Regions from separate parts of the Streptomyces sp. NPDC048295 genome, predicted to be linked through region 3. Evidence: riboswitches for the same ligand, from Rfam matches in the RefSeq annotation. Region 3 holds a riboswitch; each other region holds the start of a gene.
What was found. Region 3 has a riboswitch for cyclic di-AMP ahead of AB0D53_RS31145 (C40 family peptidase). Riboswitches for the same ligand answer to the same signal wherever they lie in the genome.
Positions count from the first base shown of each region.

Region 1 (10,409 bases), on a different contig from region 3:
GCGCACCGCCGGCCACGACCTGCGCCACGACGCCGCAGCCGATGAGGATCAGGATCATCGTGCCGAGGAACTCGGCTGAGAGTTCCCCGACGATTCCGGACTTCTTGAGCCGCTCCATGGAGAGCTCGCTTCCTGTCGATCAACGACTCCTGGCGGCATAGATCCACATCTGAGCGTAAACGGCAGGAAAAGGTTCCGCATGCGGTGGCGGACGCGCCGTTTCGTTACGTTCCGGAGCAGTGCCCCGTGCGGTCTCAGTCCACGTCGACCTGGTCGAAGAGGTCCAGCATCCTGCCGAGCACCCGTACGCAGGCCGTCACCTCGGCATCGGTCAGATCTCCCTCCACCCGGCGCAGCAGGGACTGCTCGCGGGTCACGGCCGCGGTGATCGCCGCCCTGCCGCCCTCGGTCAGCCGGACCAGGGAGGACCGCTGGTGGGCGGGGTTGGGGATGATCTCGGCCAGGTGCCCGGCCACGGCGTCATTGACCATGCGCTGCACGAACTGCCGGCTCAGCGCCTGTGCCCGGCCCATCTGCGGAACCGTCATCGGGCCGTGTTCACGCAGCAGGTCCAGCACGGCACGGACGCCCACGGAGAGGCCCTCGATCGGGGTGGCCTGCTCCACCTTGCGCTGCACACGCCGGTAGAGGGGGCCGACCAGGGCGAAGACCTCCGTGAGCCGTTGGGCCAGTTCCTCGGGTGCCAGGGGCGGATCGGTGTCGGTCATGCGGCCATCATGACACCTTGGTTGTCAGAATGGCGAGTGGATGGCACCTTGGTTGTCATGAATGCTGCCTCCGAGTTGAAGTCCTTCGAGACCGACGACGGCCGTCTCGTCCACCGCGACACCGGGAAGGGCCCGCTGCTGGTGCTGCTGCACGGTGGATTCCTGGACCACGGGATGTGGGACGACCAGGTGCCGGAGCTCGCACGGGACCACCGTGTGATCGTGCCGGACGCCCGCGGGCACGGTGGATCGTCCAATGCGAGCAGGCCCTTCCGTCACACGGACGACCTGGCCGCCCTGCTGCGCCGGCTCGACGCCGGCCCCGCCGTCCTGGTCGGAGTGTCGATGGGCGGGGCCACCGCGGTCGACACCGCGCTCGAACATCCTGGTCTGGTGCGCGCGTTGGTCGTCAGCGGGGCGGGTACGAGCGAGCCCGAGTTCCACGACTCCTGGTCCTGCCGGGTCCTGGCCGAGCAGGCCCGTGCCCTGGCCGCAGGTGATGTGGCGGGCTGGATCGACGCCTTCATGCTCTTCGCGGCGGGCCCGCACCGCACACTCGACGACGTCGACGGCGCCGTTGTACGGCGTCTGCGCGCGATGGCCGAGCGGACGCTGGCCAAGCACACCGCCGACGAACCCGACCTGCTCGTGCCCGTACCCGACACCTGGGCGCGGGCGGCGAAGATCGGCGTCCCGGTGCTGACCGTCACGGGCGGCATCGATTCCGACGACCACCTCGCCATGGCCCGGCGCCTCGCACGGACGGTCGCCGACGGTCGCGAGGCGAGCGTCGAAGGAGCGGCGCACTATCCCAACATGGAACGGCCGGACGCCTTCGGCGAGATCCTCGGGAACTTCCTGACGGACGTGTTCGCGCGGGGGGACGGCGCCGTGTGACGCGCGGCCCCCGGGCTCAGTGCGCGGCCGGCACCGTGTCACCGGCCTCCGCGGCTCCCCGCGCCGGGGCGTCGTGGAGGCCGAGGCGCAGGTGCTCAACGTGGAAGAGAGCCTGGTCGAGGAGTTCGGCCACGTGGTTGTCGTACAGCGCGTAGCTCACCGAGCGGCCGCGCCGCTCGCCGGGCACGAGGGCTCCACCGTCATCGTCGGCCTCAACGGCCTGCGCCTGCTGCGCGACGCCGCCTGGACGCGGGCCGGCAGCGACGGCTGAGGCCCACACCGTGGCGGAGGCGGGGCGCCACGCCATGGGAAACCCGGTGGGGGTATCGTCGGGCCCGCACCGCACGACCCGTACGACCGAGCATTCGAGGCAGCCGTGGATCGCGGACGGACACGCACACCGGGAACGTCCCGGCTGCTCGTGCTGTGTGCCGTCCTGTGCGGACTGTTCCTCATGCACGGCGCGCCGGTGAGCGCCGCGGAGGGCTGTCATGACGCGATGGCCATGAGCGCGGCGACGCCCATGTCCACGACGACTGCCGACGGCCACCTCGCCGTGCGGGGCGAGCACGACGCCGCGCATGTGGCCGCCGCCGTGCCCGCGACGAACGGGGAGTCGTGCGTATTCACCCATGCCCGTGACCGGGTGCTGCCGCTGCTGATGGCATGGGGCCTGGTGCTGCTGGCCGTAGGGGTGCTCGCCGGGCACCGCACGGCCGTACGCGGTCCGGCCCGGCGGGGACCGCCGTTCGCCGGCAGGGATCTGCTGCTCCAGGTGTGCGTCGCGCGGACGTGACAGGAATCCGCCGGTCCACGGCTCTTCGGGCCCGGACCGGCCGGACGGTCCTGTACCTTTCGCGCGCCATGGATGTGGCGCGTCCACCTGGAAAGAACCTGTGATGTCCGCTTCCCTGTCCTTCGCCGCCCGCCGCCGCACGCTCGCGGCCGCCGGCGCCGTGGCCGCCCTCGCTCTGGCACTCGCGGCCTGCGGCTCCTCCGACGGCTCGAAGTCCGACGGCTCGTCCATGCCCGGCATGGACCACGGCTCGGGCAGCGCGTCCGCACCGGCCGAGCCCGGCGGTACGTTCAACGACGCGGACGTGAAGTTCGCGCAGCAGATGATTCCGCACCACCAGCAGGCCATCGAGATGGCGAAGCTGGCCGACGGCCGCGCCGCCGACCCCGAGATCGAGAAGCTGGCCGCCGCGATCGAGAAGGCCCAGGACCCCGAGATCAACACGATGAAGGGCTGGCTGACTTCGTGGGGCAAGCCGCTGCCCTCGGACTCGTCCTCGATGGGTGACATGCCCGGGATGGACCACGGCACGGACGGTTCGGGAATGCCCGGAATGATGTCCGACAAGGACATGAGCGATCTGTCGGCCGCCAAGGGCAAGGACTTCGACAAGAAGTTCGCCCAGCTGATGATCGGCCACCACCGGGGTGCGGTCACCATGGCCGAGGAGGAGCGGAAGAAGGGTGACAACGCCGACGCGAAGAAGCTCGCCGGCGCTGTCATCACCGCTCAGACCGCCGAGATCGAGCAGATGAACAAGATCATCGACAGGCTCTGACCGCAACGCGGGTGCGGGCCTTCGCACGACCGTCCGGATGGAGTCGTGCGAAGCCCCGCACCCCATGGTGCTTCCGTTCGGATCACACCGGGCTCGCGTGTTCCGGAGCAGCGAGCAGGCCGGCCACCTCCTGAGCGGTGGTCTCCCGGAGCTCCTCCCCGACCAGCAGCCACCGGGTGATGCCCAGCGATCGAAGGAAGGGCAGATCGTGACTGGCGATCAGGAGCGCCCCCTCGTACGACTCGAGTGCGCCGGTCAGCTGCCGCACGCTGGCGACGTCGAGGTTGTTGGTCGGCTCGTCCATCATCAGCAGCTGCGGCGCCGGCGCGGCGAGCATCGTCGCCGCGAGGGCGGCACGGAAGCGTTCACCGCCCGAGAGGGTGCCCGCAGGCTGTTCCGCGCGTTTCCCCTGGAAGAGGAAGCGTGCGAGCTGGGCGCGGATGTGGTTGTCGGTGACCCCGGGGGCCATCCGGGCCACGTTCGCCGCAACGCTCAGCTCCTCGTCCAGCACATCGAGCCGCTGCGGGAGGAACCGCGTCGGGACGAAGGTCCTGGCCTCGCCGGACAAGGGGGCCAGCTCACCGGTGAGGGTGCGCAGCAGCGTCGTCTTCCCGGCGCCGTTGCGGCCGACGAGTGCGATCCGCTCGGCCCCCCGCACCTGGAGGCTGCCCTCACGGAGCCTCCCGAACCGCGGGCGCAGCTCGTGCAGGCTCAGCACGGTGCGCCCGGCCGGCACCGCCGTGCGGGGAAGGTCCACACGGATCTCGGCATCGTCACGGATGGCCTCCGCGGCCTCCTCGCGGCGCTCGCGCGCCTGGCCGAGCCGTTCCTCGTGGACGCCGCGAAGCTTGCCCGCCGACTCCTGCGCGGACCGCTTGCGGCGGCCGGCCAGGATCTTCGGGAGGCTGCCTTCGGCCTCGGTCCTCCTCCCGTTCCTCTGGCGACGGGCCAGCTTCACCCGGGTCTCCTCCAGTTCGCGTTTCTGGCGGCGAAGATCGGCCTCCGCGGCCCGCAACGTCCTCCCGGCGGCCTCCTGTTCGGTGGCCACGGCTTCCTGGTACGCGGACCAGCCACCGCCGTACCAGTTCACGGATCCGGCGCGCAGCTCGGCGATGCGGTCCACGCGCTCCAGCAGTTCGCGGTCGTGGCTGACCACGACCAGCACGCCCGAGCGCCAGGAGTCGACGGCCTCGTAGAGTCTCCGGCGGGCGAACACGTCGAGGTTGTTGGTGGGCTCGTCAAGGAGCAGTACGTCGGGACGGTCCAGCAGCAGTGCGGCCAGGCGTAGCAGCACGGTCTCGCCACCGGACAACTGGCCTACTGTGCGGTCCAGTTCGATGTCTCCGAGCCCGAGTTGGCCCAGGGTCGCCAGGGCCCGTTCCTCGACGTCCCAGTCGTCGCCGACCGTCTCGAAGTGCTTCTCGTCGACGTCCCCGGACTCGATGGCGCGCAGCGCCTCGCGCCGCTCGGCGATGCCCAGGGCCCGGTCCACCCGCAGTGTGGTGTCGAGGGTGATGTTCTGCGGAAGGTGGGCGAGGCTGCCGTTGACGGTCACCGACCCCTGGGAGGGGCGGAGCTGACCGGCGAGCAGGTGCAGCAGTGTGGACTTTCCCGCGCCGTTGGTACCGACGAGGCCGACGCGGCCCCGGCCGATGGCGAGCGAGAGTCCGTCGAGGACGGTCGTGCCGTCCGGCCGGCGGAAGGACAGGGCCGAGCAGGTGAGGGAAGCGCCGGGGGTGGTGGGTGTCGCCATGGTGTTCCTCGCATTCGCAAGCGCGGTGAGTGGGGGCTTCGTATGCGAGCACCACGCGGCGACCGGGCAGCGGAGGGGGGTACGGCGGTCCCGAAGATCGAGGGACGGCTCATGCACCGAGGTCGCATCCACGCGGGGTCACGGGCAGTGCGGAGCACTGCTACGGCGTGACAGACGTACGGGCGGTGCCGTACGGCGTGATGTTCGCGAACCTCAGATGCGCAACGTCCACCTCTATCGGAGACAACAGGACATCAGAACCATAACGGTGGGGAGGGAGGGATGGCAATGCCTCCGGGCGTCGGGCGGGGCCGGCTGTGCGAGCCCTCCGTCGCGGTATGTCCGTCCCATTGTGGGTGGTTCAGGCGAATTGCCCCTTTGGAGTGCCGGGTGAATTGCACCTTTTGTGAATTCGTGGCGCGAGTCACTTCCCATTCCCTCGAAGTCGCGTCACATGATGCGGACCCCTTCCCGTGCAAGGGGGGAGGCGCGCTCGATGTGAGCTGGATTACCACAATTCCAATGTCTTGATCTTGTAAGTGAATTGCGTGCGGAAATCAGGGTCTTGTCCCTTTCGGTTCCTCTCGCCTACGGTCACCGTCAATCCGGACGGAACGCCGAATCCTGCCGCCGCCCGGACATCCGACCCACTCGTGTACGGCAGGAGCGGGGGACCCAGATAAGCCGCCGGCCCGGTATCCGGAACGGCTCGGGTGAAGCCGCGCTCAGCGCGGCCAGGCATCTCCAGCCTGAACCCGACAGCTCACCTCGCAGGCGACGGAGAGGAATCCAGCATGTCCGCAACGCGTACGTACCGTCGTCTCAGGTCCACCTCGCTGACCCGGGGCTTCATCGCCGCGGGTACGGGTGCGGCCGCCCTCCTGCTGCCGTTGACCGGCGCCGCCACGGCCTCGGCTGCGCCAGTACAGTCCGTCAGCGCCGCGGCGCCCGCAGCGCAGCCCGCGGCGTACACCAACAATCTGGACGGCTGGATCAAGGAGTCGCTGGCCGTCATGGCTGAGCACGGCATCCCCGGCAGCTACAACGGCATCCACCGCAATGTGATGCGCGAGTCCTCCGGCAACCCCCGGGCCATCAACAACTGGGACTCGAACGCCGCAGCAGGAACACCGTCAAAGGGTCTCCTCCAGATCATCGACCCGACCTTCCGGGCCTACCACGTGCCCGGCACGGCGATGGACGCCTACGATCCCGTCGCCAACATCACCGCGGCGTGCAACTACGCGGCCGACAGGTACGGCTCCATCGACAACGTCTTCGGGGCCTACTGAGGTACGGAACCCGGCCGCGGGGGCGTCCGGTCGGCACGGCACAGGATCGTGCCGACGGTGACGCGGGACGGCGCGAGTCGCAGTGACGTGTTCCGCAGCGCGACGGCCGCCGGACGGGACAGCCGCTGACCCGTCCGGCGGCCCGGCGGGCGGACGGGCGGCCGACTGGCTGCGGGGCCGGCGCTCGGCGTCGTAGCGACCGAGCGCCGGCTCGACGATGGGTCCGGCGCGCAGCGCGGCGGCCGGTGTCGCCGCGTCCTCCAGCGCCTGGCAGGGCCCCTGGCAGGAATTCGGGGTCATGTCATGGGCGGCGTCGCCGAGGAGGGCGATCCGGCCCACGGTGCAGCACGGCAGTCGCACGACCATCTCATTGCCGCGCCGGCGTCTCGCGGCATCCGTTCGTCCGCGCGGGATCCTCACTCCGGGGCGCGCTGCGTCGGCCTCGCCGGTCCCGAGCGGGGCATCACGGGAACGGTCGCCGCCGACCCGGCCCGGACCGCCTGCACCACCGCGTCGTGCAGGCGACGGCTGTCCTCCTCCGAGGGGCACGCGACGGGGCTGCCCGACATCGTGAACCAGTCGATCGCACCGGTGTACTGCACGGTGACCTGGGCCGTGTCCTCCGCCCAGGTCGTGTGCACGGTCAGGTCCCCGGACAGGACGCCGACCTCTTCCGTCAGCACGCCACCGTGCCCGGAGAACACACCGCGAGTCGTCCATGACGCCCAAGCCATGACTCCAGGCTGGCATCAACACCGCGGATGCGCGACCCGCGGGCTCGCCACTCCGGCCCCGCGCCCCGCCCGCCCCGTCCGTGCGGGAGGTCGTCCCGCCTTCCGGATGCTGGATACGGGCGAAACTTTCCATCGGCCCGGGCTGCGGTTCCCGCACCCCCCGATCCCCGGACTATGACGCGTTGTTAACGCCAAACCGTCGAATTTGGCCATCGGAACAACGAATTCCGAAGGTGAACGCCTCTTGACCTGCGGAACACGTCGGGATTGCATATCGCGCTGGGAGCGACGAAACCACTCACCACGTCCTCGTCTGGAGGCGATACCGCTCCCGTGCTCAGACACCGCACCTGTTGATCGGAACCGCACGATGACCGACACGCTCAGCGCTCCCCAGGCGCTCGCCCCAGCGACCGGCCCCACTCCCCAGAAGCTCAAGCGTTCCATCGGCGTCGTGGGCGGCACACTGCTCACGCTCTCCTGCGTGACGCCCGCCTCGACCCTCTTCGTGGTCGTACCGGACCTGTTCTCCACCCTCGGCACGTACACCGCCCTCACCATCGCCATCGGCTCGCTGCTCTGCATCGCGGTCGCCTTCTGCTACTCGGAGCTGGGCACGCTCATCCCCAGCGCCGGCGGCGAGTACGCCATGGTGTCGACCATGGCGGGGCGGCTCGCCGGGTGGCTCGTCTTCGTGCTCTCGCTGCTGGTCGTGATGATCGTTCCCCCTGTGATCGCCATGGGAACGGCCGACTACCTCGCACCCATCGTGCACATTCCGGCCCCCGTCGCGGGCGCCGGCGTCATGCTGCTCGCCACCCTCGCCGGCCTCCTCGACCTGCGCGCCAACGCGTGGATCACCGGGATCTTCCTCGTACTCGAAGTGATCGCGGCAGGCGTCGTCGCCGTTCTCGGCTTCGCCCACTCCGAACGAGGCGGATCGGCGCTGGTGCACGGGTCGGTCGCCTCGTCGGGCGGCACGAGCTCGACCGTCACCGCGATGATGGTGGTCTCCGGGCTCGCGATCGCCCTCTTCATCACCCAGGGCTTCTCCACGGCCGTCTACCTCTCCGAGGAACTGGAGAACCCGCGGCGCAACGTGGCCCGCACCGTGCTCGCCACCCTCGCCATCTCCACCGCGGTCATCCTCGTCCCGGTCATCGCGATCACCCTGGGCGCCCCGGACCTGGAGGCCCTGACCTCGGGCGACCTCAACACGATGGTGGCCGCCTGGTCCAACTCGGCCGTCGGCACCTTCGTCAGCCTCTGCGTGGCCCTCGCGATCATCAACGCGGGCATCGTGATGGTCATCCAGAACTCCCGGGTGCTCTTCGCCTCCGCCCGTGACAAGGCCTGGCCCGCACCGATCAACAACGCTCTGGCCCGGCTCGGCCGGTTCGGTTCCCCGTGGGTGGCGACCCTGCTCGTCGGCATCCCCGGCGCGGCGCTCTGCTTCGTCAACCTCGACACGCTGTACGGCGTCACCGGTGTGTCCGTCACCGCCATGTACCTGCTGGTCGCGGTCGCGGCCCTGCTCTGCCGCCGCGGCACGCACCGGGAGACACCGGCCTGGCGGATGCCGCTGTGGCCCGCGATCCCCGTGCTGCTGATCGCCGTGCTGACGTACATCCTCACCCAGCAGGAGACCGAGTACCTGCTGTGGACCGGCGGGATCACAGCGGTCGCCACGCTCTACTGGGCGCTCTACCTGCGGCCTCGCCGGGAGACCCGCTGGCTGGTCAGCATCCCGGAGGACGCGCACTCCTGACCCTCCCCGGACGTGTTCCGCGCGGTGTCCGGCCCGTCGGTGAAGAGCGGCCGCCGACGGGCGAAGACACCCCGGATGCCCTCACAGTGGAGTGAGGGACGTCGTCGGAACACGGGGAGTCGTGGCGGGATGAGTGTCGAGCGCGTCGGAGTCGTCGTTCACCAGGGCCGTCCCGAAGCCGTCGTCGCGTCGGGAGTCGTACGCGACTGGTGTGCCCGTGAGGGCATCCCGTGCACGGACCTCGACGTGTGGCGCGACGACGAACGCAGACGCGGCGGGCGCGAGGAAGCCGATGTCGCGGGCAACCCCGATCTCATCGTGACGCTCGGCGGCGACGGGACGTTCCTGCGCGGCGCCAGGATCGCCGCCAAGAACGACGGAGCCGTCCTCGGGATCGATCTGGGCCGCGTCGGCTTCCTCACCGAGGTACCCGTCGAGGACGTGGTCCGGGCGCTCGACGCCGTCCACCGGGGCCGGGCGGAGGTCGAGGAGCGCATGACCCTGACCATGCGAGCCTCCCGCGTACTCGAAGTGCCCCCGGACATCGACGCCCTGATGGGCTACGGACAGCGCCCCATGCTGCCGCCACCGCAGATCGCCCTCGACGAGGAGGCCGCGGCGGAGGGCTGGGGCGTTGCGCTGGATGTCACCGCACTCAACGATGTCGTCGTGGAGAAGCTCGCCCGCGACCGGCAGGTGAGCCTCGGCGTCTACATCGGCGGCCGGCTCCTCGCCTCGTACTCCGCCGACGCGGTCATCATGGCCACCCCCACCGGCTCGACCGCCTACAGTTTCGCCGCGGGCGGTCCGGTGGTCTCACCGCGCATGGACGCCGTCCTCTTCACGCCCGTGGCGGCACACATGACCTTCGACCGCACCGTGGTCGCCGCGGCCGACGAACCCATCGCGGTACGGGTCCTGCCGCACTCGGGACAGGGCGCGGTGACCATCGACGGCCAGCTGCGCGGCGTACTGGCCGCCGGGGACTGGCTCGGCGTGTACGCGGCACCGCGCCGCCTGCGGGTCATCAGGCTCGGCCCGAACGACTTCTACGGACGGCTGCGCACCCGCCTCCGCCTCACGGACGCGCCGGCCACGGCTGCCGACGGCGAGAGCGCACCGCTCTTCCGCCCCGACGGACCGGTCCCGCACGACCTGGCCCATCTCCATCTCTCCACGGCGGTCAGGGAATAGGGCCTGCCCGGCGGATCAGGGCCGCAAGGCCGAAGTGCCGTACGACAAAGGAGTCGTCATGCCCGACAGCGCAGGCATCCCCACGTCCACCGCCCCGCCGGTTCCCGATACCGCACTGGCCGCGGCGGCAACCCAGTTGGTGCGTGACACGACCGACGACCTGATCTACCACCACTCCCGCCGCGTCTACTTCTTCGGCGGACTCCGGGGACACCGGGGCGGGCTGAGCTTCGACCCGGAACTGCTCTACGTAGCGGCCATGTTCCACGATCTCGGCCTCAACGAGGAATTCCGCGGCAGCGGGCGCCGGTTCGAGGTGGACAGCGCCGACGAAGCGCGGCGGTTCCTGCAGAGCCACGGGGTGCCCGAGGACAGCGTCCGGCGCGTCTGGACGGCCATCGCGCTCCACACCACGCCGGGAATCCCGTCGTTCATGGAACCCGAGGTCGCACTGGTGACGGCCGGTGTG
Region 1 covers NZ_JBEZLL010000016.1:155,063-165,471, forward strand. Annotated here, with positions in the region: gene AB0D53_RS23875 (MIP/aquaporin family protein) at 1-118, opposite strand, end outside; gene AB0D53_RS23880 (MarR family transcriptional regulator) at 255-728, opposite strand; gene AB0D53_RS23885 (alpha/beta fold hydrolase) at 786-1,625, shown strand; partial or broken gene AB0D53_RS23890 (transcriptional regulator) at 1,642-1,815, opposite strand; gene AB0D53_RS23895 (hypothetical protein) at 2,095-2,421, shown strand; gene AB0D53_RS23900 (DUF305 domain-containing protein) at 2,525-3,199, shown strand; gene AB0D53_RS23905 (ATP-binding cassette domain-containing protein) at 3,282-4,952, opposite strand; cyclic di-AMP (ydaO/yuaA leader) riboswitch at 5,558-5,742, shown strand; gene AB0D53_RS23910 (transglycosylase SLT domain-containing protein) at 5,747-6,244, shown strand; partial or broken gene AB0D53_RS23915 (FAD-dependent monooxygenase) at 6,238-6,616, opposite strand; gene AB0D53_RS23920 (hypothetical protein) at 6,661-6,978, opposite strand; gene AB0D53_RS23925 (APC family permease) at 7,349-8,746, shown strand; gene AB0D53_RS23930 (NAD(+)/NADH kinase) at 8,876-9,940, shown strand; gene AB0D53_RS23935 (HD domain-containing protein) at 9,999-10,409, shown strand, end outside.
Region 1: linked by a shared signal. The riboswitch ahead of AB0D53_RS23910 (transglycosylase SLT domain-containing protein) and the one ahead of AB0D53_RS31145 (C40 family peptidase) in region 3 are both predicted to bind cyclic di-AMP.

Region 2 (10,409 bases), on a different contig from region 3:
CCGAGGTCCGGGGCACCGAGTGGGCCTTCACCAACGCCTCGGTGGACGGGGACGAGCTGCGGCTCGGCTTCACCGACTCCGTGCACCGGCTCGCCCTCACCCTGCACTACCGGATGCGGGACGACTCCGACGTCGTGGAGCGCTGGGCCACCGTCGCCCATGCGGGACCGGACGGCCCGCCGCTGGAGCTGCTGCGCGCCGACGCGGCCGCCTGGTCGCTGCCGGCCCGTGACGGCTGGCGGCTGAGCCGGCTGCATGGACGCTGGGCGGCGGAGTCGCGGCTGGAGCGGGCGGAGCTGCTCCACGGCGAGAGCGTCGTCTCCAGCCGGCGCGGCCACACCGGGCACCAGTACCTGCCCTGGGTGGCCCTGGACGCCGACGGCGCGGCGACGGAGGAGAGCGGTGAGGTGTACGGGTGTGCGCTCGGCTGGTCCGGCTCGTGGCGGATCTCCGTGCAGCGGCTGCCGGACGGGCTCGTGCAGATCACCGGCGGCGCCGGCTACGACGACTCCGGACTGCTGCGGCTCGCACCGGGGGAGTCGTACACCACACCCGTGTTCGCCGGGCTGTGGAGCGGCCAGGGGTTCGGCGGTGCGAGCCGCGCCTGGCACGCCTGGCAGCTGGCCCATGTGATCCCCGACGCGGAGCGGTCGCGGCCGGTGCTCTACAACTCCTGGGAGGCGACGGGCTTCGACATCTCGCTGGACCAGCAGCGTGCCCTCGCCGTGCGCGCCGCCGCGATGGGCGTCGAGCTGTTCGTGGTGGACGACGCGTGGTTCGGGCGGCGGACCAGCGACCGGGCCGGGCTCGGCGACTGGACGCCGAATCCGGACCGCTTCCCCGACGGGCTGAAGCCGCTCGCCGACGAAGTGCACGGGCTCGGCATGCAGTTCGGAATCTGGGTCGAACCGGAAATGGTCAATGCCGACAGTGATCTCTACCGCACGCACCCCGACTGGGTGCAGCACTTCCCCGGGCGGGCGCGGACGGAGTACCGCAACCAGCTGGTGCTCAATCTGGCCCGCCCCGATGTGCAGGAATACCTCTGGGAGCAGCTGGACACGCTGCTCTCCGAGACGCCCGTCGACTATGTGAAGTGGGATTTCAACCGTTGCTTCACCGATGCGGGCTGGCCGGGCGAGGAGTACCCGCAGAAGCTCTGGATCGAACATGTGAACGCTCTGTACGCGCTGATCGACCGGCTCAGGGCCGCGCATCCCTCGGTCGCGTTCGAGTCCTGTTCGGGCGGCGGTGGCCGGATCGACCTGGGGATCCTGTCCCGTACGGACCAGGTGTGGACCTCCGACAACACCGATCCGCTCGACCGTCTCGCCATCCAGGAGGGTTTCGGGCACATCCATCCGGCCCGGGTGATGGCCGCCTGGGTCACCGACAGCCCGAACCACCAGCTCAACGGCAGGGTCAGCTCGCTGCGCTTCCGTTTCGTGAGCGCCATGGCCGGTGTGCTCGGGGTCGGCGGGGACCTCACCGAATGGAGCGAGGAGGGGCTGGCCGAGGCGCGGACCTGGGTGGAGCTCTACAAGAAGATCCGGCCGGTCGTGCAGCACGGCGCGCTGTACCGGCTGCGCGAGCCGCGCGGCGGACTCGGTGCGGTCCAGTACGTCCACGGTGAGGAGGCCGTGGTCCTGATGTGGCTGGAGGCGCAGCGGTACGGGGAACGGCCCCCGGCTCTGCGACTGCGCGGGCTCGACCCCGCGGCGACGTACACCTGCCTGGACACGGGGGCCGTGCACCACGGTTCGGCGCTGCTGCACCAGGGGCTGCACAGCGGACTCCGGGGGGATCTCGACGCACGGGTGCTGCGCCTGCGGAGGGTGTGACAGAAGGGGCATGTCCGTAATGCGAGCTTTTGCCTGAACATCGCCCGTTTGTACGGGAGATGATCGCCGCCTCGTGAGCGGGATCATATCCGTGACGGTGTGTGGCGACAGGGAAGTCGGGCATTCCGTGCGCCGTGCGGAAAGCCAAGATCCGTAATCCACGGAGGGTGACCGGAATTCCGCGCCGATTTCCCCGGCGCGGAATCCGTGATGGAACCCGCCGCTTGTTCTCGTCGTCCCGACTCGCTTACGGTCACCGTCAATCCGGACGGACCGCCTAATCCTGCCGCCGCCCGGAATTCGTACCCACTCATCGCGTGGCAGGAGCGGGGGAACCAGGTAAGTCGCCGACCGGAGAAATCCGGCCGGCTCGGGGTGAAGTCGCACTCGGTGCGGCCGGGCATCTCCAGCCCGAACCCGACAGCTCACCTCGCAGGCGCCGGAGAGGAAATACGTCATGCCCATATCGGGTAAGCACCGCCGTACGAAGATCGGTCCCGTCGCCCGTGGAGTCGCCGCGGTCGGCGCCGGTGGCGCCGTCATCGCACTCCCGCTGCTCGGCGCCACCGGTGCCCACGCCGCGGAGCAGGCCGCCCCGGCCGCCGCCCCGCAGTCGGCCACCGCCGCCACGCAGGCCCAGCCGGTCACGCAGAAGCAGGCCGCCACCACGACGTACTCCGTCGTCTCCGGCGACTACCTGTCGAAGATCGCCGCCGAGCACAAGATCAAGGGCGGCTGGCAGCAGCTGTACCAGGACAACCGCAAGGTCGTCGGCGAGGACCCCAGCCTGATCTTCCCGGGCATGAAGCTGACCCTCGGTGCCAAGGCGGCCGGCAACGCCGCGCCCACCGGCGCCGGCACCGGCTCCGCCCTCCCGTCGAAGGCGCCCTCCGCCGCCGCGGCCGCTGAGAAGTCCGCCCCGGCCAAGTCCGTGACCGCCGCTCCGGAGACCAAGGCGGCCTCCGCCCCGGCCGCCAAGAGCAGCAGCTCCGGCTACGTCCACCCGGTCCCCGGCAACCACACCACCAACTACCGGGCCTCCGGCTCCAACTGGTCCAGCGGCAGCCACACCGGTATCGACTTCCCCGTCGCCACCGGCACCAGTGTGAAGTCCATCACCTCCGGCACCGTCGTCGCCGCGGGCTGGGGCGGCGCGTACGGCAACCAGGTCGTCATCAAGCACGCCGACGGCCACTACTCGCAGTACGGCCACCTGTCCTCCGTCTCCGTCTCGGTGGGCCAGGGCGTGAGCGCCGGCCAGCAGGTCGGCCTCTCCGGCGCCACCGGCAACGCCACCGGCCCGCACCTGCACTTCGAGGTCCGCACCGGCCCGGCGTACGGCTCGGACATCGACCCGATCGCCTTCCTGGCCTCGCACGGCATCTACGTCTGAGCCGAACGGCCGGGCAGCTGAGCGACACAGCATGACCTGAGCGACACAGAAGGGGCGGTGCGCGGCGGCGCACCGCCCCTTCTGCTTATTCCCCCTTTACCAAAACCTGACCGGGTGGTCTATCTCACCACCCGTCAACCCCTTATTACGGTCGCGTAGGTCACATTCGGCGGTGCAGGATAAGCGTTTGTGGCAGACGATTCGAGAAAAAACCAACGTGGCGTCAACAACGGACAGGGCGTCATCGGGTCGTACGCGGCGATTGGCGACAGCTTCACCGAGGGAGTCGGCGACCCCGGCCCGGACGGGACCTTCGTCGGCTGGGCGGACCGTTTCGCGGTACTTCTCGCGGACCAGCTCCCGGATTCCGATGCGGCGGCGGGCAGCGAAGGCTCCGCGCACGGCAATTTCAGGTACGCCAATCTCGCCGTACGAGGACGCCTCCTCGACCAGATCGTCGAGGAGCAGGTGCCGCGCGCCAAGGAGCTCGCACCCGACCTGGTGAGCTTCTGTGCGGGCGGCAACGACATCATCCGGCCGGGCACCGACCCCGACGACGTGGCCGAGCGCTTCGAGCGCGCCGTCGCCGAGCTGACCGGGGCGGTCGGCACGGTCATGGTCACCACCGGCTTCGACACCCGTGGCGTTCCCGTGCTGCGCCATCTGCGCGGCAAGATCGCCACGTACACCGCCCATGTCCGGGCCATCGCCGACCGCTACGACTGCCCGGTCCTCGACCTGTGGTCGCTGCGTTCCGTCCAGGACCGGCGTGCCTGGGACGACGACCGACTCCACCTCTCGGCCGAGGGACACACCAGGGTCGCGCTGCGCGCCGCCCAGGTCCTCGGCATCGACGTGCCGGCCGACCCCGACCAGGAATGGCCCCCGCAGGCGCAGCGCGGCACCCTCGAAGTACGGCGCGACGACATCCACTGGGCACGCGAGTACCTGGTGCCGTGGATCGGCCGGCGGCTGCGCGGCGAATCCTCCGGCGACCACGTCGAGGCGAAGCGGCCGGACCTCCTGCCGCTCTAGACCGTCTCAAGCGGTCCCGCCTGACGTGTCCGGAGCCCGGACACGTCCGGCGGGCTGCGGCGGCAGCGATGCCGGTATCCGCTCCAGCACACCGCCCGCGAAGACGTCGTACAGCGGCAGCGTCTCCAGATGCACATAGCCGATGTGGCAGTCGCAGACCGCCAGCGGACAGGCACGCGGACCGAGGGCCCGGCGGTAGCTCCCGTCATAGAGATTGCCCAGCTCGGCCGGGACGAAATGGCAGCGCCGCACGGTGCCGTCACCGTCCACCGAGACGACCGACTCACCGGTCCTGCAGGGCAGCCCGGCCGACCGGTGCGGATGCCGGCTGTACGGGAAGAGCGGGTCGATGGCCGTCCAGCGGTCCGCCTCCTCGTCCGTGTAGGTGTGGCCCTCCGCCGCGTTCACCCAGAGATAGACGTCCTCCGGCAGCGCGGCTCGCAGCCGCCGCGCCTCGTCGAGATGGTCGTCGAGCCCGACCACGCCGACACTGTGCCGGATGCCGAGCGCGGTCAGCTCCCGGCACTTGCCGAGGAACCGCTCGTACGGCGTCTGCCCCGGGTGGTACGTGCACCACAGCGCGATCTTCTCGCGACCCGCCTCACCGGCCTCGGCCAGCCACCCCGTACGGCTGCTGATGTTGGTCTGGATCGCGAGCCGCCGGATGTGCGGCAGCTGCGCCAGCTCGACCAGCGCACGGCGGTACCAGGAGCGGACCAGCCCCTCGCCCCACGGCGTGAAAAGCACCGAGATCCGGTCACCGGTCTGCGCCGCGGCCCATGCCGTGAACCGCTCCAGCGCGGCACGGTCGGCCCGCAGCTGCTCCGGGCTGTCGCGCCGCTTGGCGAACGGGCAGTACGGACAGTCGTAGTCGCACGAGGCGAGCGGGCCGCGGTAGAGGATCGTCAGGTCCATGGGCGCGCTCACTTCAACTCGTACGCGGCCATCGCGGCCCGTACGCCGGGGGAGAACAGTTCCGGGCCCAGCGCGTCGGAGTGGGCCAGACCCTCGGGGGAGAGCCGCAGCAGTCCGGACGCCCCGGCGGACGCATCCAGCCAGCCGCGCGCCTCGAACCGGGCCAGATCGAGGGGGAAGTCGTCGGCCGGCGAGGTGCCGAACCGCTCCCGGTAGTCGGCCAGGCACAGCCCCTCCGCCTGGAGGACCGACTGCAGGAGGTGGCGCCGGCGCGCCTCGTCACCGTCGACGTACCGCCCGACCTCCGCGCGGGAGAAGTCCTCGGTGGCCGCGTAACCGTCGATGATCGCCCGGACCTCCCGCATCTCCACCGCGTAGTCGAAGGAGTAGTGCAGCTTCGTGGTGTACGAGCGGGCACCGCACCCGAGGCCGATCATGCCGTCGGTCTGGCACGCGTAGTCGTCGGGTCCGTCAGTCCGCGGGGCGTCGGCGCGGCGGAACATCCGCATCGAAACCTGCTCGTAGCCATGGGCCAGGAGATGGTCCCGGCCCGCGCGGTACAACCGCAGCCGCTGCTCGTCCCAGGCCGCGTCCGCCGCGGCCTCGCTGTCGGCACCGAGCCGTCCCAGTCCGGTCAGCGGGCGCACGTACAGCGGGTAGAGGTACAGCTCCTCCGGCCGCCAGCCGAGCGCCGCGTCCAGCGAGGCGCGCCAGCTGTCCTCGGTCTGCCCGTCGATGCCGTAGATCAGGTCGATGTTCAGGACCGGGATGCGGGCGTCACGTATCCGGTCCAGGGCCGCCTCCACATCGGCCCGCCGCTGAGGGCGCACGGCGGCCCGCGCCTCGGCCTCCACGAAGCTCTGCACGCCGATGCTGATCCTGGTCGTCCCGCGGTCGGCGAGGACGGCCAGCCGGTCGGCCGTCGCGGTCGACGGCGACGTCTCGACCGACAGCGGGACGGACCGCAGATCGGCGCCCATCCGCTTCTCCGCGATGTCGCAGAGCCGCTCCAGCTCCGCCGCGGTCAGGAACGTGGGCGTACCCCCGCCGAACGCGGCCGCGGCGAAACGCACCGGCTCCTCGTCGCCCAGCGCCTCCCGGACCGCGATGGCCTGCCGGTCCAGCGCGTCGAGATACCGGGTCGTCAGCTCGTCCGGGGCGCCGATCCGGGTGAAGAGATTGCAGAAGCCGCACCGGACCTCGCAGAACGGTATGTGCAGATAGAGCGAGAGCGCGTCCTTGCGCTCGGCCGCCCACAGCTCGCGCAGCGCCGGCCGGTCGGCGAGCGGCCGGTAGGCGGTCTTGTGCGGGTAGGCGTAGACATAGCTCCGGTACGGCCGGGTGGCCGGCACGGCGGTGGTGCTCATGGTGCGATATCCCCCGGTTCCAGGAAGAAGTGCGCGTACGGAACGGTCCACACGGACTCGTGACCCAGCCGGTGACCGGTGTAGCCGTCGTCCCCGTACGCCGTGCCGTGGTCCGAGCAGACGATGGCGAAACAGCGACGGCGGCTGCTCGCGGCGGCGAAGAGCCTGCCGATATGGGCGTCCACGTACTCCAGGGCCGCGGCGTGCGTGTCGCGGGAGTCGCCCGCCTCGCGGGTGGCGCCCGGCCGGTGGAACCAGTTGGGCTGGTGCAGTGCGGACACATTGACGAAGAGGAACAGCCTCTGCTCCTGGGGGAGTTCGGCGACGACCTCCTCCGCACGGGCCACCTGCGCCTCGAAGGAGGTGGGCGACGCCACGCCGAACTCCGGTTCCCAGTGGCTCTCCTGGAACATACCGGGCAGCACGGAACCGAGCGGCGCCTGCTTGTTGAAGAAGCCGACACCGCCGATGCACACCGTGCGGTAGCCCATGCCGGCGAGGCCGGAGAGCAGATCCGGCGTGTCGAAGACGAAGGTGCCCGAGGCGGTGGACTCGCTGCCCGCGAAACGCGCGGCGAACAGCCGCGGATGCGGCCCCCGGCCCGCCGGCGTCGGCAGGAATCCCGCGAAGATCGCCTGGTGGGAGGCGTAGGTGAAGCTTCCCGGCGCATGCCGCTTCTCCCAGACGCCGTCCGGCAGATGGCGTGCCAGATGAGGGATGCGGCCCGCGGCGGCGAGCTCCTGGGCCACGTCGTGGCGCAGCGTGTCGAGGGTGACGAGCAGCAGATCGTGGCTGCCCACGATTTCGCTCATGTCCGGGTTCTGGGCGTCCACGGGGGCGCGCCGGGCGTCAGGCAGTGGCGGTTGCACGGTGGTTCCTTGCTGTGTTCATTACGGCGGCGACCTGCGCCGCGTAGGTGTCCAGGTCCTCGGCGCCGCTGCCCGGAAGCCCGGTCAGCCGCGGCAGGAGATCCCCGAAGGCGTTGACCTCGCCGACGGCGAAGCGCCGCCAGCCGGTCGCGGGCAGCAGATCGACGCCCACGCACAAGGTGTCCGGGAAGCACGCCGCGGCCCGTTCACACACGGCCAGGGCCTCGCCCCAGCTGCCGCCCGCCGCCTCGACGGCGTCACGGACCTCGCCGAGATCCCCGCGCTCGCCGCCGAGGTGGAGGTTGGTCATGGGGGAGCGGCTGGTGCGCACCACGGCGTGGGTGGCCCGGCCCGCCACCACCACGACCCGCAGATCCGTCGCCCGGCCCCGCCGGGTGGCCTTGGGCAGCCAGCGTTCGATGTGCAGGCCGTCCGGTGCGAGCGCGTCGACGAGCGCCGCGATCTCCCGCTCCGTCGTGACGCGCCGCACCCGCAGGGAGTTGAAGAGCCGGCCCGACGTGTCACGCTCCACCGACGTGGTGGCCCGGACCCGGCCGGGCCCGGCCGTCTCCACGGCCAGGACCCCCGAGGCGGACGAGCCGTGCGCGAGCTTCACGAAGACCCTGGGCAGGCCGCGGTCCGCCATCCGTTCCCGTACGTCCGCCCAGTCCCGCACCACGGGCGCCGCGGCCCCCGAGGTCGGCGAGGCCGGGACCGGCACCCCGGCGCCGTCCAGCACGGCATGGCAGAGCCGCTTGTCGAACAGCACCGCCACATCGCCGGGATCGTCGAGCAGCACGGCACCGGCGGCGGCCGCCGCGCGCGCCACCTCCCGTACGGCCGAGGTGAAACGGACGTACCAGAGGGCGGTCCCCTCGACCCGGGTCGGATCCCCGACCGCGCGGAGCAGCCGCTCCACCTCGGCGTCCTCACCCGGGGAGTCCATCCGGACGGTCTCGCCGGGCAGGAATCCGGCTTCGCCGCGCAGGACGTCGAGCCAGGACACGACACGCGCCGCCGGCAGCCCGGCCGCGCGCACGGCGTCCTGGAAGAGTGTGACCCGGCGGTTGCCGGGCACTCCCACGACGGCGAAGCGCGGCGCCGGGCCGGGCGTACTACTCGCCGACGGCGACATAGCGGTCGACGTCCTCTTCCGGGTCCCAGTACTCGACCTCGTCGATCTCGGTGTTCACCCGGCCCGGACCGAGGAGGTCCCTCATGCGGTCCACCAACGGGTCGCTCATGTAGTGGTGGTGCAGGTCCAGCGAGGTCAGGTGGGTGAGCGGCTGGCCCGAGAGCAGCGCTTCGGCCCCTTCGTCACCCAGGGTCCCCATCGAGAGGGAAAGCGTCTCCAACTGGGCGACGACCGGGGCGGAGGCCACGGCGGCGGCGATCTCGTCCTGGATCTCGCTGTTCCGCAGCCCCAGGTGGCGCAGAGCGGGGAACGTCGCACCGGACAGGAGCGGAGCGAGGTCCTCGATCCCGGCGTCACCGCCGTACTCGGTGACGCCGAGCCAGAGGTCGAGGCGCTCCAGCGCGGGCAGCTCGGAGGCGCCGACCGCCCGCACGAGCGCGGACGGGAGCCCGCCGGACTCGAACCGCAGCGACTTGAGCGAGGTGTGCCGCACCGGCCGCAGACCCAGCGAGGACCCTTCGGAGCCCGGCTCGCCGCAGCCACGGACCGTCAGTTCCTCCAGCTGCCCGAACGCCTCGACCACCGGCGTCACATCGCACATCTCCAGCCACGACACCTCGCACTCCTCGCTCACGACGTCGGCGAGGAAGAGCGCCCGCAGGGCCGGGAAACGGTCCGCGTGAGCGACCAGCAGATCGACGACCGGGGCGAAGGACTCGTACTCCTCCTGCCACCAGGGGCCGATCAGCAGGGCCCGCACCCGCGTCGTGTCGACCGTGTCGACGAAGTGCTGCCACAGCGGGCCGAACGTCAGATCGCCCTGCCAGGCACTCTCCAGCCGCCACGCCACCGAACCTGCCTCCGGCAGCGGTGTGCCGGAGGCCCGGCCCGGACCGGACAGGGTGTGGACGGGCAGGCCGTGGAACGACTCGGGATGCTCGATGTCAGTCATGGCGGGTCACTCCGAGGCCGAGGTGTAGCGGCCTTCGACGCCGCGGTCGCCCCAGGGCTTCTCGCGCTCCGACACGTCGACCCGCACGCCGTGGGGCTTCAGCGTCTCCTTGATCCGGCGCTCCATCGGCTCGGTCATGAAGTGGTGGTGCAGATCGAGCTTTTCGAGATGGGTCAGCGGCTGGCCGTCCAGCAGCGCCGCCGCGCCCTCATCGCCCATGGTGCCGTTCGACAGGTCGAGGACACGCAGCTGCGCGACGACCGGGGCGCTCGCGACCGCCGTCGCGATCTCGTTCTGCAACTCGCTGTTGCGCAGACCGAGATGGGTGAGCCGGGGGAAGCGGGTGCCCGAGAGCAGCGGGGCCAGGTCCGCCACATCGGCGTCGCCCCCGTACGCGGAGACGCCGAGCCAGAGGTCGAGCCGCTCCAGCGCGGGCAGCTCGCTGTCCAGAAGGCCCCGGATCACCACGACCGGCAGACCGCCGGTCTCGATGGTCAGCGAACGCAGCCGCTCGTGCTTCGTGGGGGAGAAGACCAGGCCGGTGCCGCCGCGCACGCCCAGTTCGAGCAGACCGGGGAACGCCTTCAGCAGTGTGGTGACATCCGTCTGCTCGATCCAGGAGATCTCGTTCTCCTCCGAGATCATGTCGCCGACGAAGACGGCCTCCAGCGAGGTCAGCCGGTCGGCGGCGGCGATGATCAGATCGATCGGGTAGGACGAGTCCTCCTCGTACGACTCGCCCCACTGACCGACGATCAGGGCCCGCACCCCGGCCGGGTCGACCGCCTTCAGGAACGCCTGGAAGGCATCCTCCCAGGTCATCTCGGATTCGTCGTCGTACGGATCGACCGAGATGCGCCACGCTGCGGCGTCGACGGCCTGCACGGGCACCTCACCCGCCG
Region 2 covers NZ_JBEZLL010000009.1:5,679-16,087, forward strand. Annotated here, with positions in the region: gene AB0D53_RS15440 (alpha-galactosidase) at 1-1,841, shown strand, start outside; cyclic di-AMP (ydaO/yuaA leader) riboswitch at 2,139-2,295, shown strand; gene AB0D53_RS15445 (LysM peptidoglycan-binding domain-containing M23 family metallopeptidase) at 2,299-3,234, shown strand; gene AB0D53_RS15450 (SGNH/GDSL hydrolase family protein) at 3,424-4,269, shown strand; gene AB0D53_RS15455 (STM4011 family radical SAM protein) at 4,276-5,184, opposite strand; gene AB0D53_RS15460 (STM4012 family radical SAM protein) at 5,193-6,551, opposite strand; gene AB0D53_RS15465 (STM4013/SEN3800 family hydrolase) at 6,548-7,363, opposite strand; gene AB0D53_RS15470 (STM4014 family protein) at 7,401-8,555, opposite strand; gene AB0D53_RS15475 (STM4015 family protein) at 8,536-9,507, opposite strand; gene AB0D53_RS15480 (STM4015 family protein) at 9,514-10,409, opposite strand, start outside.
Region 2: linked by a shared signal. The riboswitch ahead of AB0D53_RS15445 (LysM peptidoglycan-binding domain-containing M23 family metallopeptidase) and the one ahead of AB0D53_RS31145 (C40 family peptidase) in region 3 are both predicted to bind cyclic di-AMP.

Region 3 (10,409 bases):
CAGGTGTCGCCGTGATAGCCGCCGCGCCAGGTCAGCAGCCGCTGCTTGGCCGGCCGCCCGGCCGAGCGCCAGTACTGCAGACACATCTTCACGGCGACCTCGACGGAGACCGACCCCGAGTCGGAGAGGAAGACATGCCGCAGCGGCTCGGGGGTGATCTCGACCAGCCGGGTGGCGAGCCGGACGGCGGGTTCATGGGTGAGCCCGCCGAACATCACATGGCTCATCCGGTCCAGCTGACCCCGGGCCGCCGCGTTGAGCACCGGATGGTTGTAGCCGTGCACCGCCGACCACCAGGACGACATGCCGTCGACCAACTCGCTCTGCCCGTGGGCCGGTTCGGCCAGCTTCAGCCGCACCCCGGACGCGGACTCCACGACCAGCGGCTCCTGGCGCCCCGGCATCGGGCCGTACGGATGCCAGACGTGGGCCCGGTCCAGGGACCGCAGCTCGGCGGGGGAGAGGACCTCAGGCATTGGGGGCGAGATCCGTTCCCGCGCCGCGACGGCGGACCGCCACCAGATCCGTGCGCGCGGCCGGCACCTCCTGGGCATCGGGCGCGGCCTCCCCGGGCACGTCACCACAGGGGGCACACCCGCCGTCGTGCGAACCGCATCCACCACCCGGCTGCGACCGGTGCGCGGGCAGTGTCGTCGTTCCCGCCCCCTCCACCTCGAAACCGGCGTCCGCGATCATGTCCAGGTCCGCCTGGCCCGCCTGCCCCTCGCTGGTGAGGTAATCGCCCAGGAAGATCGAGTTGACCAGGTGCAGGGCCAGCGGCTGCATCGAGCGCAGATGGACCTCGCGCCCGCCCGCGAGCCGTACCTCCACGTCCGGGCAGACGAACCGGACCATCGCCAGAATCCGCAGACAGCGCTGCGGGGTGAGGTTCCACTCCTTGGCCAGCGGAGTTCCCTCGAACGGGATCAGGAAGTTCACCGGCACCGAGTCCGGGTCCAGTTCGCGCAGCGAGAAGACGACATCGACCAGGTCGGCGTTGCTCTCGCCCATCCCGGCGATCAGTCCGGAACACGCCGAGAGCCCGGCGGCCTGTGCCTGGTGCACGGTCTCCACCCGGTCCGCGTAGGTGTGGGTGGTGGTGATGTCCCCGTACGTCCCCTCGGACGTGTTGAGGTTGTGGTTGTACGCGTCGGCGCCCGCCGAGCGCAGCCGGTCGGCCTGCCCGTCGGAGAGCAGACCGAGGCAGGCGCACACCTCGACGCCCTCGTTCTGCTCCTTGATCGCCTCGATGGTCTCCGACACCCGGTCGACATCACGGTCCGTCGGACCGCGGCCGCTCGCCACCAGACAGACCCGCTTGGCCCCGCCCGCCACCCCGGCGGCGGCGGCCTTCGAGGCCTCGTCGGGTTTCAGCCAGGTGTACTTGAGGATCTCGGCCTTGGAGCCGAGCCGCTGCGAGCAGTACGAGCAGTCCTCCGGGCAGAGACCGGACTTGAGGTTGACCAGATAGTTCAGTTTCACGCGCCGCCCGAACCACTGACGGCGCACCTTTCCGGCCGCGGCCACCACTTCGAGCAGATCGTCGTCGGAGGTCGCCAGTACGGCGAGGGCTTCTTCGCGGGTCGGCAGCTCGCGCCGCAGCCCCTTGTCCACCAGCGTGTTCAGGAGGTCCATGGCGAAGATCCTGGCCTACGGCACGGCCCGCAGCCAAGGAGGAACCGGACAACAGAGCCCGGCAAGGGTGTGTGTATTGCCACACCATGCCCGGCTGCGCCCACGGTTAGGGTCTGTGAGCTGCCTACAAAAGGGACCGCTCATGTCCTTGGACCCGTTCGACTGGATCGACGAGGAGGCGCGCCGCCGCGCCGACGCCGGACTCGTCCGTACTCTGCGCCCCCGGCCCGCCGCTCCCGTACTGCTGGACCTCGCGAGCAACGACTACCTGGGGCTGACCCGGCACCCCGACATCACCGCCGCCGCGGCCGGGGCCGCGCGCGACTGGGGCGCGGGCGCGACCGGATCGCGACTCGTCACCGGTTCCACCACGCTGCATGCCGAACTCGAGAACGAGCTGGCCGAATTCTGTGGTTTCGAGGCGGCGCTGGTGCTGTCGTCCGGCTACGCGGCCAACCTCGCGGCGGTCACCGCGCTGACCGGCCATGGCTCGCTGATCGTCTCCGATGCGGGCAACCACGCCTCGATCGTGGACGGTTGCCGGCTCTCGCGCGCCGCGACCGCCGTCGTCCCGCACGCCGATCCCGACGCTGTACGCAAGGCCCTGCGGTCGCACGAGGGGCGGGCGCTGGCCGTCACCGACTCGGTCTTCTCGGTCGACGGCGACGCCGCACCGCTGTCCCGGCTGGCCGAGGTCTGCCGTACGGAGGGCGCCGCGCTGCTCGTCGACGACGCACACGGCCTGGGCGTGCTGGGGGAGGGCGGCCGGGGCGCACTCGCCGCCGCCGGCCTCGCGGGCGGAGACGGAACCGTGACCACGCTCACCCTCTCCAAGTCCCTGGGCAGCCAGGGCGGAGCGGTCCTGGGCCCCGCCCGGGTCATCGAACACCTCGTCAACACGGCCCGTACATTCATCTTCGACACCGGACTGGCGCCGGCCGCGGCGGGCGCCGCACTGGCGAGCCTGCGGCTGCTGCGTCGTGAACCGGAACGGGCCGGCCGGGCCCGCGCGGTCGCCGCCGCGCTGTACGAGCGGCTGACCGCGGCCGGTCTGACCGCCGTGCGGCCCGACGCGGCCGTGGTCTCGGTGCGTGCCCCCTCGGCCGACGCCGCGGTGCGCTGGGCGGCCGACTGCCGCACTGCCGGAATCGCGGTCGGGTGCTTCCGGCCCCCGTCGGTGCCCGACGGGGTGTCCCGGCTGAGGCTGACGGCGCGGGCCGACCTGACCGAGGAGCAGATCGCCACCGCCGTGTCGGTCGTTCGGCGGACCGCTCCCGTCAGCTGACCGGAACCCGGTGGAGACCGCCGACGAACGAGGTCCAGGCCGCCGCGGAGAACCACAGCGGGGGCCTGGACACATCCTTGGAGTCCCGCACCGCCAGCCGCCCGTCACCGAACGGTGCGGCCTCCACACAGTTGTTCATGCCCGTGCTGCGGCTGCTGCGCCGCCACCGTAAGTCGTGCTGTGCGAGGCGATCCGACATGAGGGCCTCCCTCGGGCGCTCCGGGGTTCACCGACCGCCGCGGTCGATCGCGGCGATGAGGTCCAACGAGTGCTCCGGCGACAGCGCGTGTGCCTGCATCGTGCGGAAGGCCGAGCTGTACGCCTCAAGGTCTTCTTTCCGCTCCAGATAGAGGCTACTCGTCAAATGGTCGAGAACGACCACATCCAGATCAGAAGTGTTCGGAAATGAGAAGATAACGAAAGGCCCGGTGAGGCCGGCGTAGCCGCCCATCGAGAACGGCAGCAACTGAAGTTGCACATGGGGCAGTTGAGCCACCCGGGTCAAATGGCGCAGCTGCTCCCGCATCACCCGGCACCCGCCGACCTCGCGCCGCAGCACCGCCTCGTCGAGCACCGCACTCAGCCGCAGCGGCGGATCGGTCCGCAGTACGCCCTGCCGGGCCAGCCGTACCTCCACCAGCGAGTCCAACTGGCCCGCGGGCAGCCCGTCCAGCGATGCCCGGGTCACCGCACGCGCGTAGTCGGCGGTCTGCAGCAGCCCCGGCACCACCGAGGTCTCCAGCGTGCGCGCGGTCCGTGCCTGGGACTCCAGGCTGATGAAGTCGCGGTACTGGGGCGGGATCAGGCCGCGATAGGCGTGCCACCACCCGGTGCCGCCACCGCCCGCCGAGCCCGCCAGCGTGGCCAACAGGTCACGCAACCGGGCGTCGTCCACGCCGTACGTGTCCAGCAGCCGGGTCACGTCGGCCGGCCGCACCCCGCTCGCTCCGGTCTCGATCCGGCTCACCTTCGACTGGTGCCAGCCGAGTATCCGCGCCGCGTCCCGACTGGTCAGTCCCGACGCGTGGCGCAGACCCCGGAGCTCCTCCCCGAGCTTGCGGCGTCGAACCGCAGGGCCGTGCTGCATCCGCGGCCTCCCTCCCTCTTCTGCCGAGCGGACAGTGTGCCGCCCGCATACGGTCTTGTGTGGCAGGGTTCACCGCATTGAGCGACAGATATATGCATATCTTGGTGGATCGCCGTTACAGGGGGCAGCATCAATGGCAATCTGGTGCGAAGCGCAACCCGGACCGATCGCGGGTCCGTCCGGGTGGGAAAGGGACGGCTCGCCATGGCAGACCATCAGGAAGCAAGCGTCACTCTGCCGAGCGAGCCGGTCTCGGTCTCGGCGGCCCGCAGGTACGTGGACCGGGTGCTCGGCGAATGGGGTCCGGTCGCCGACACCGATTTCACCGACAGCGTCCGGCTCATCGTCTCGGAGCTCGCGACCAACGCCGTCCAGCACACCTTCGGGCAGTCGCCCACCTTCACCGTGGACCTCCGGCTGGAGCGGGAGGAGCAGCTCTATCTGGGAGTGACGGACAGTCATCCCCGCTGGCCCAGGCGGCTGCCCGCCGCCGTTCAGCAGGACAACGGGCGCGGCATGGTGATCATCAGGACCCTGGCCAAGGAGTGCGGGGGACGGCTCACCGTCAGTCCCACCGCCGACGGCGGCAAGACGGTGTGGATCGCGCTTCCCTGGAGCGTCCCGGTGCAGAGCTGACCGACGTGTCGCGGTGACCGTCCGTCCCCGCGGGCGCCCGGCTTCCACTCCGGCCCCGCCCCCGGACCCGCGGCGCCCCGGCCCTGCCCGGCGGAGCACGGCCGGGGACGCGGCCCCGGTCCGCCGGGCAGGACCCGTCTCAGCGGACCCGGCCGTAGTAGACGCTCCTGGTCCAGATCTTCTCCAGCCGGACCACCGAGCCGGTCCTCGGCGAATGCCAGATCTTTCCCTTCCCGGCGTAGATGCCCACGTGGTAGACGCTGCGGCCGTAGTGGAAGAAGACCAGGTCGCCGCGTTGCCTGTGCGAGGCCGAGATGTGGCGGGTCCTGTTGTACTGCTGCTGGGCCGTGCGGGGGAGCTTCTTGCCCACCTTCTTGAACGAGTAGAACGTCAGCCCCGAGCAGTCGAAGCGGTTGGGGCCGGTGGCCCCCCACCTGTACGGCGATCCCTTCTTCGAGGCCGCGATGTTGAGCGCCTTCATCGACAGGGTCGCCGCCTGGGCGTCCGTCGCGGCGCCCGGGGCGAACATGGTGGTGCCGACAGCGGCGAGAGTCAGAACCGAGGCCGTTCCGGCCCGGACGAGCAAAGACGGGACATGAACCTGCGCAGTCATGCGCAACCCTTCGTCAGCCGCCTGTGAAGGATGACCTGTCGGGTTCGGGCTGGCGAAGTTGCCCGGCCGCTTGCGGCGGCTTCACCCCGAGGGTCGACCGGTGTTCAGGCCGACCCGTTGTGCTCGGGTCCTCCACTCCTGCCGATCCACTTCTGTCGACCAGTCATCCGGGCGGCGGCAGGACTCGGCGTCCGCCCGGACCGCCCCGCCGCGGTGGCGGGGGCTTGTCGTCCCAGGGATCTTGACTCACGGACTGCCGGATTTCCGAGCCGAAACAGGGATATGTGAGGCTCCTCACGACTGATCCGTTCGGGTGGGCATGGTGCTTTTCGAGGCTCCGGCGGTGAATCCGACCGGTGTCGTACCAGGGGCGGAAGGCTGGATTCCGATCACGGGCCACTCGGAAAACGCAAGTTGAGCAGTCCCCCGTGAGGGGGGCTTCCTACGCCGAACGAGCGAGGAATTTCGATTGGACCGTCGGGCGTGTCGGGTACGGGAGTTGGGTGACGGCCACCGGGTGCCGGACGCCGGGGCAGGGGGAGTTGGCCCGGCCCCGGCGAGCACGCGGAGCGCGGAAACCGGTCAACTCGGCGGTGCGGGGGGTACGGTGACGCGCCCGGCCCGACGCTCCCCGTCCAGTACCCGCAGCGCCCGGGCGAGCGTCGTGGCGTGGATCTGCGCCTCCCCGCGCTCGTGCATCGACGCGAGCGCGTCCCGTAGCGCGCCCGCGTGCGATACCAGAGCCTGAGCGGCGCGAAGGGCGCCGTAGGTGTCGCTGCCGCGGGCCGGGTTGATCCGCCCGACCTGGTCGAGGACTTCGAGGTAGCGGTCGATGAACTCCCCCTCGGCGCGCGTCAGTGCGGGAAGCGGTGGGAACTCCGGTGGCCGCATCGGCGGATTCACCTCGTGCCGTGCGGAGGGGATGAGGACTTCCGGCTCTCCAGGACGTGGTCCACCAGCCCGTACGCCTTGGCGCCCGCCGCGTCGAGGATGAGGTCGCGCTCGATGTCCTCGGTGATCTGTGCGGCGTCGCGGCCCGTGTGACGGGTCAACAGCGTCGTGAGCATCGCGCGGACCCGTTCCAGCTCCTGGGCCTCGATCTCCAGGTCGGACGGCTGGCCCCGCATCGGTTCGGCGAGCTCGGGCTGCCGCACGACGACCCTCGCACCGGGCAGTGCGTGCCGTCGGCCGGGAGCGCCCGCGGCGAGCAGCGCGGAGGCGCAGGAACCGGCCTGGCCGAGGCAGTAGGTCTCCACCTCGCACGTGAGGTACTGCATCGTGTCGTAGATCGCCGACATGGCCCCGAACGAGCCGCCGGGGGAGTTGATGTAGAGCGAAACGGGGCGGTCCGGGGCGTCGTGCTCCAGGTACATCAACTGTGCGATCAGATCACCTGCCGCCGCGTCGTCGACCGGGGTGCCGAGGAAGACGATCCGTTCGGACAGCAGCTTGGAGTACGGGTCGAGGGTGCGGGTCCCGTTGGTCGTGCGCTCGGTGAACTCGGGCAGTACATGACGGGCGGTGGGACGGAACAGCATGGCGATGCCTCTCCTCCGGGGACCGTGCGGCTCTGCGTGGTCCCTTCACGGGGTCGTGCCGACTTCCGTGAGAAATGTACAGGACGTACAGAAGCTTGGTGTTGGCTTGCCCGGCCCATGCGGCGAGGAAGGCGTCCGGCACGCCGTTGACGGCAAGAGACGTGAGGCACGGGTGGCAGGCGTCGTGGAGCCGGACCTTTCGCAGCTCCAGCTTCCGCTGCAAGGAGTACGCGGCCTCACGCAGGTGACGGGTCGTGAGCGGCCGGTCGAGGTCTTGGGCCGCCGAGGGGCGAAGTCCTGTGCAGGCTCGGCCTCCACGCCTGCGGGCGCCGACAAGGAGCCGGGCGGCCACGGGCTCGACGTGTTTCTTCGTCGGTTCATCCAGGTCCTCGGCCGCGATTCCTCCTGCCGGGGAGGCCTTCTGTCCGGTCAGGCCCGCACGGTCATGCTCCCGTCATGGATCAGTGAGAGAGCGTGTGGGACGACGACGCCCTGCCGGCGCGTTCCGGCGAGGCTTCGTCGCGCAACGGGCTACGACGTCGTGACGCATGCGGCACCGGCGCCGTTCCGCTCCGGCTCTTTGCTGTCAAGCACCCGTGGCGAGGATGCGGTGACGATGCGAGTCGAGCGGCCGGAAGTCTGGCTGAGAGCGCGTGTGGCGGTCAGGCCGTGGCCGCTGACCGAACGCGCCAGTGGCGCGGGTCCACACTCGGCGGCTGAGGGCGCGGGGCCCGGATCCCGGGGGAGGGGGGCGCCGACGTCGCACGACACTCTCACGCGCGGATTGCTCGAAAGAGTCGCTCGCGCCGAGCGGTACGCGGGTCGGCCGCTGTGCCTCGGACCGAGCCGCTTGGCCTCCGTCTCGGGAACGACCGGCCGGTCGTTCCCGAGACGGAGGCCGTGAGGCTACCCGTGGGTGAAGTGCGGCGGCCGCTTCTCCACGAAGGCGGACATGCCCTCCTTCTGGTCGGCGGTGGCGAACACCGCGTGGAAAAGGCGGCGTTCGAAGCGGACGCCTTCGGTGAGGGTGGTCTCGAAGGCCCGGTTCACGGCTTCCTTCGCCATCATGGCGACGGGCTTGGACATCTCGGCGACGGTGGTCGCGACGGCGAGGGCCTCGGCGAGCAGCTCGTCGGCGGCGACGATCCGGGAGACCAGGCCGGCGCGTTCGGCCTCGGTGGCGTCCATGGTGCGGCCGGTGAGGCACAGTTCCATGGCCTTGGCCTTGCCGACGGCGCGGGTGAGGCGCTGGGAGCCGCCGATGCCGGGGATCACCCCGAGTCTGATCTCGGGCTGCCCGAACTTCGCCGTGTCCGCGGCGAGCAGGATGTCGCAGAGCATGGCCAGTTCGCAGCCTCCGCCCAGGGCGTAGCCGGAGACGGCGGCCAGGGTGGGGGTACGGACCTGGCCGAGGCGGTCCCACGCGGTGAACCAGTCGGAGAGGTACATGTCCATGTAACTCTGCGGGCGCATCTCCTTGATGTCTGCCCCGGCCGCGAAGGCCTTCGCCGATCCGGTGAGGACGATGCAGCCGACGCCCGGGTCCCGGTCGAGGTCTTCAGTGACTGCCACCACCTCGGTCATGACCTGGAGGTCGAGGGCGTTCAGCGCTTCGGGTCGGTTGAGGGTGACGACGGCCACCCGCCCCTTGCGTTCCAGCAGGATGGTCTCGTAGTCGCTCATGCGGGGCTTCCGTTCGGGTTCGGTCCGGTGGTCCGGAGGGTGCGGACGATCGCCGAGAAGTCCAGGGCCGCGCCCTCGCCCTCGGCGAAGTCCGCGTACATCTCCGCGGCCTTGAGGCCGAGCGGTGCCTCCACACCGCCGGCGTGCAGCGCGTTGGCGGCGAGGCCGAGGTCCTTGGCCATCAGGGGGGCGGCGAATCCTGGGCGGTATTCGCGGTTGGCGGGGCTGGTCGGGACCGGGCCCGGGACGGGGCAGTTGACGGTGAGGGCCCAGCACTGTCCGGAGGCGGTGGAAGCGACGTCGTAGAGGGCCTGGTGGTCGAGTCCCAGGCTCTCGGCGAGGACGAATGCCTCGCTGACGCCGATCATCGAGACGGCGAGGATCATGTTGTTGCAGATCTTCGCGGCCTGCCCGGCGCCGGGCAGGCCGCAGTGCACGGCCTTCTTCCCCATGGCACGGAGGAGCGGTTCGGCGTCCGTGAACTCCGGGGCCCCGCCGCCCGCCATGAAGGTGAGCGTGGCAGCCTCGGCGCCCACCACCCCGCCGGACACCGGGGCGTCGAGAGCGCGGTGCCCGGCGGCCGTGGCGGCCTCGTGGACGGTCCGGGCGTCGGCGACGTCGATGGTGGAGCAGTCGACGAACAAGGTGCCGGGACGGGCGGCCGCGAGCAGGCCCTGCTCGCGGTAGAGGGCGAGGACGTGGCGCCCGGCCGGGAGCATGGTGATCACGACGTCGGCCTCCGCGGCGGCCTCCGCGGCGGAGGCCGACGGCTCCACGCCGGCGGTCGCGGCGGACGCGAGGAGGTCCGGTACGAGGTCGAAGCCGAGGACGCGGTGCCCGGCCCTGACGAGGTTGGCGGCCATCGGTCCGCCCATGTGGCCGAGGCCGATGAATGCGACGGTGCTGTTCACCAGACGACCTCCTGAGACGAACCGGTCGCGGCGAGCCGGAGCTCGTTCGCGCCGAGCGGGGCGAAGAAGCGGTCCACGTCCGCGCGGGTGACGTCCGCCAGCGCGGACGGGGACCAGCGCGGAGCACGGTCCTTGTCGACGACCTGGGCACGGATGCCCTCGACGAGGTCGGGTGAGTCGAGAGCGGCGCACGAGACGCGGTACTCCTGCTCCAGCACCCGTTCCAGCGGCCCGAGACGGCGGGCCCGGCGCAGGGCGGCCAGGGTCACCTTGACCGCGGTGGGGGACTTGGAGAGCAGGGTGTCCGCGGTGTCCTTCGCGGCGGGTACGCCCGATGCGAGGAGCCGCGCCACGATCTCCTCGGCGGTGTCGGCGGCGTAGCAGGAGTCGATCCACTCGCGGGCGGCGGAGAGCCTTCCGGCCGGAGGCTCCGCCACATGCCGTTCCATCACTGCGTGTACGGAGTCGACGGCGAGTTCCCGGGTCAGCGCCGGCAGGGCCGACGCGGGCACGAAGTGGTCCGCGAGCCCGCACACCAGGGCGTCGGCGGCACCGACGGGTGCCCCCGTGAGCGCCAGATGGGTGCCGAGTTCGCCGGGGGCCAGGGCGAGGAGGTAGGTGCCGCCGACATCGGGGACGAAGCCGATGCCGGTCTCGGGCATGGCGATCCTGGAGCGTTCGGTGACGATACGGACGCTGCCGTGGGCGGAGACGCCGACGCCGCCGCCCATCACGATGCCGTCCATGAGGGCGACATAGGGCTTGGGGTAGCGGGCGATCAGCGCGTTGAGACGGTACTCGTCGCGCCAGAAGTCCGCGGTGGCGGTGCCGCCGGTACGGGCGTCCTCGTGGATCGCGCGGATGTCGCCGCCCGCGCACAGACCGCGTTCGCCGGCGCCTTCGATGACCACCCTCGCGACCGCGGGGTCGTCGGCCCAGGCGGAGAGCGCCTCCTCGATGCGGAGGACCATGGGACGACTGAGGGCGTTGAGTGACTTGGGACGGTTGAGGGTGATGTATG
Region 3 covers NZ_JBEZLL010000026.1:3,365-13,773, forward strand. Annotated here, with positions in the region: gene AB0D53_RS31115 (adenosylmethionine--8-amino-7-oxononanoate transaminase) at 1-476, opposite strand, end outside; gene bioB (biotin synthase BioB) at 469-1,635, opposite strand; gene AB0D53_RS31125 (8-amino-7-oxononanoate synthase) at 1,778-2,920, shown strand; gene AB0D53_RS31130 (DUF397 domain-containing protein) at 2,913-3,119, opposite strand; gene AB0D53_RS31135 (helix-turn-helix transcriptional regulator) at 3,147-4,007, opposite strand; gene AB0D53_RS31140 (ATP-binding protein) at 4,212-4,643, shown strand; gene AB0D53_RS31145 (C40 family peptidase) at 4,783-5,256, opposite strand; cyclic di-AMP (ydaO/yuaA leader) riboswitch at 5,260-5,446, opposite strand; gene AB0D53_RS31150 (hypothetical protein) at 5,839-6,147, opposite strand; gene AB0D53_RS31155 (ATP-dependent Clp protease proteolytic subunit) at 6,156-6,791, opposite strand; gene AB0D53_RS31160 (enoyl-CoA hydratase) at 7,701-8,477, opposite strand; gene mmsB (3-hydroxyisobutyrate dehydrogenase) at 8,474-9,388, opposite strand; gene AB0D53_RS31170 (enoyl-CoA hydratase/isomerase family protein) at 9,385-10,409, opposite strand, start outside.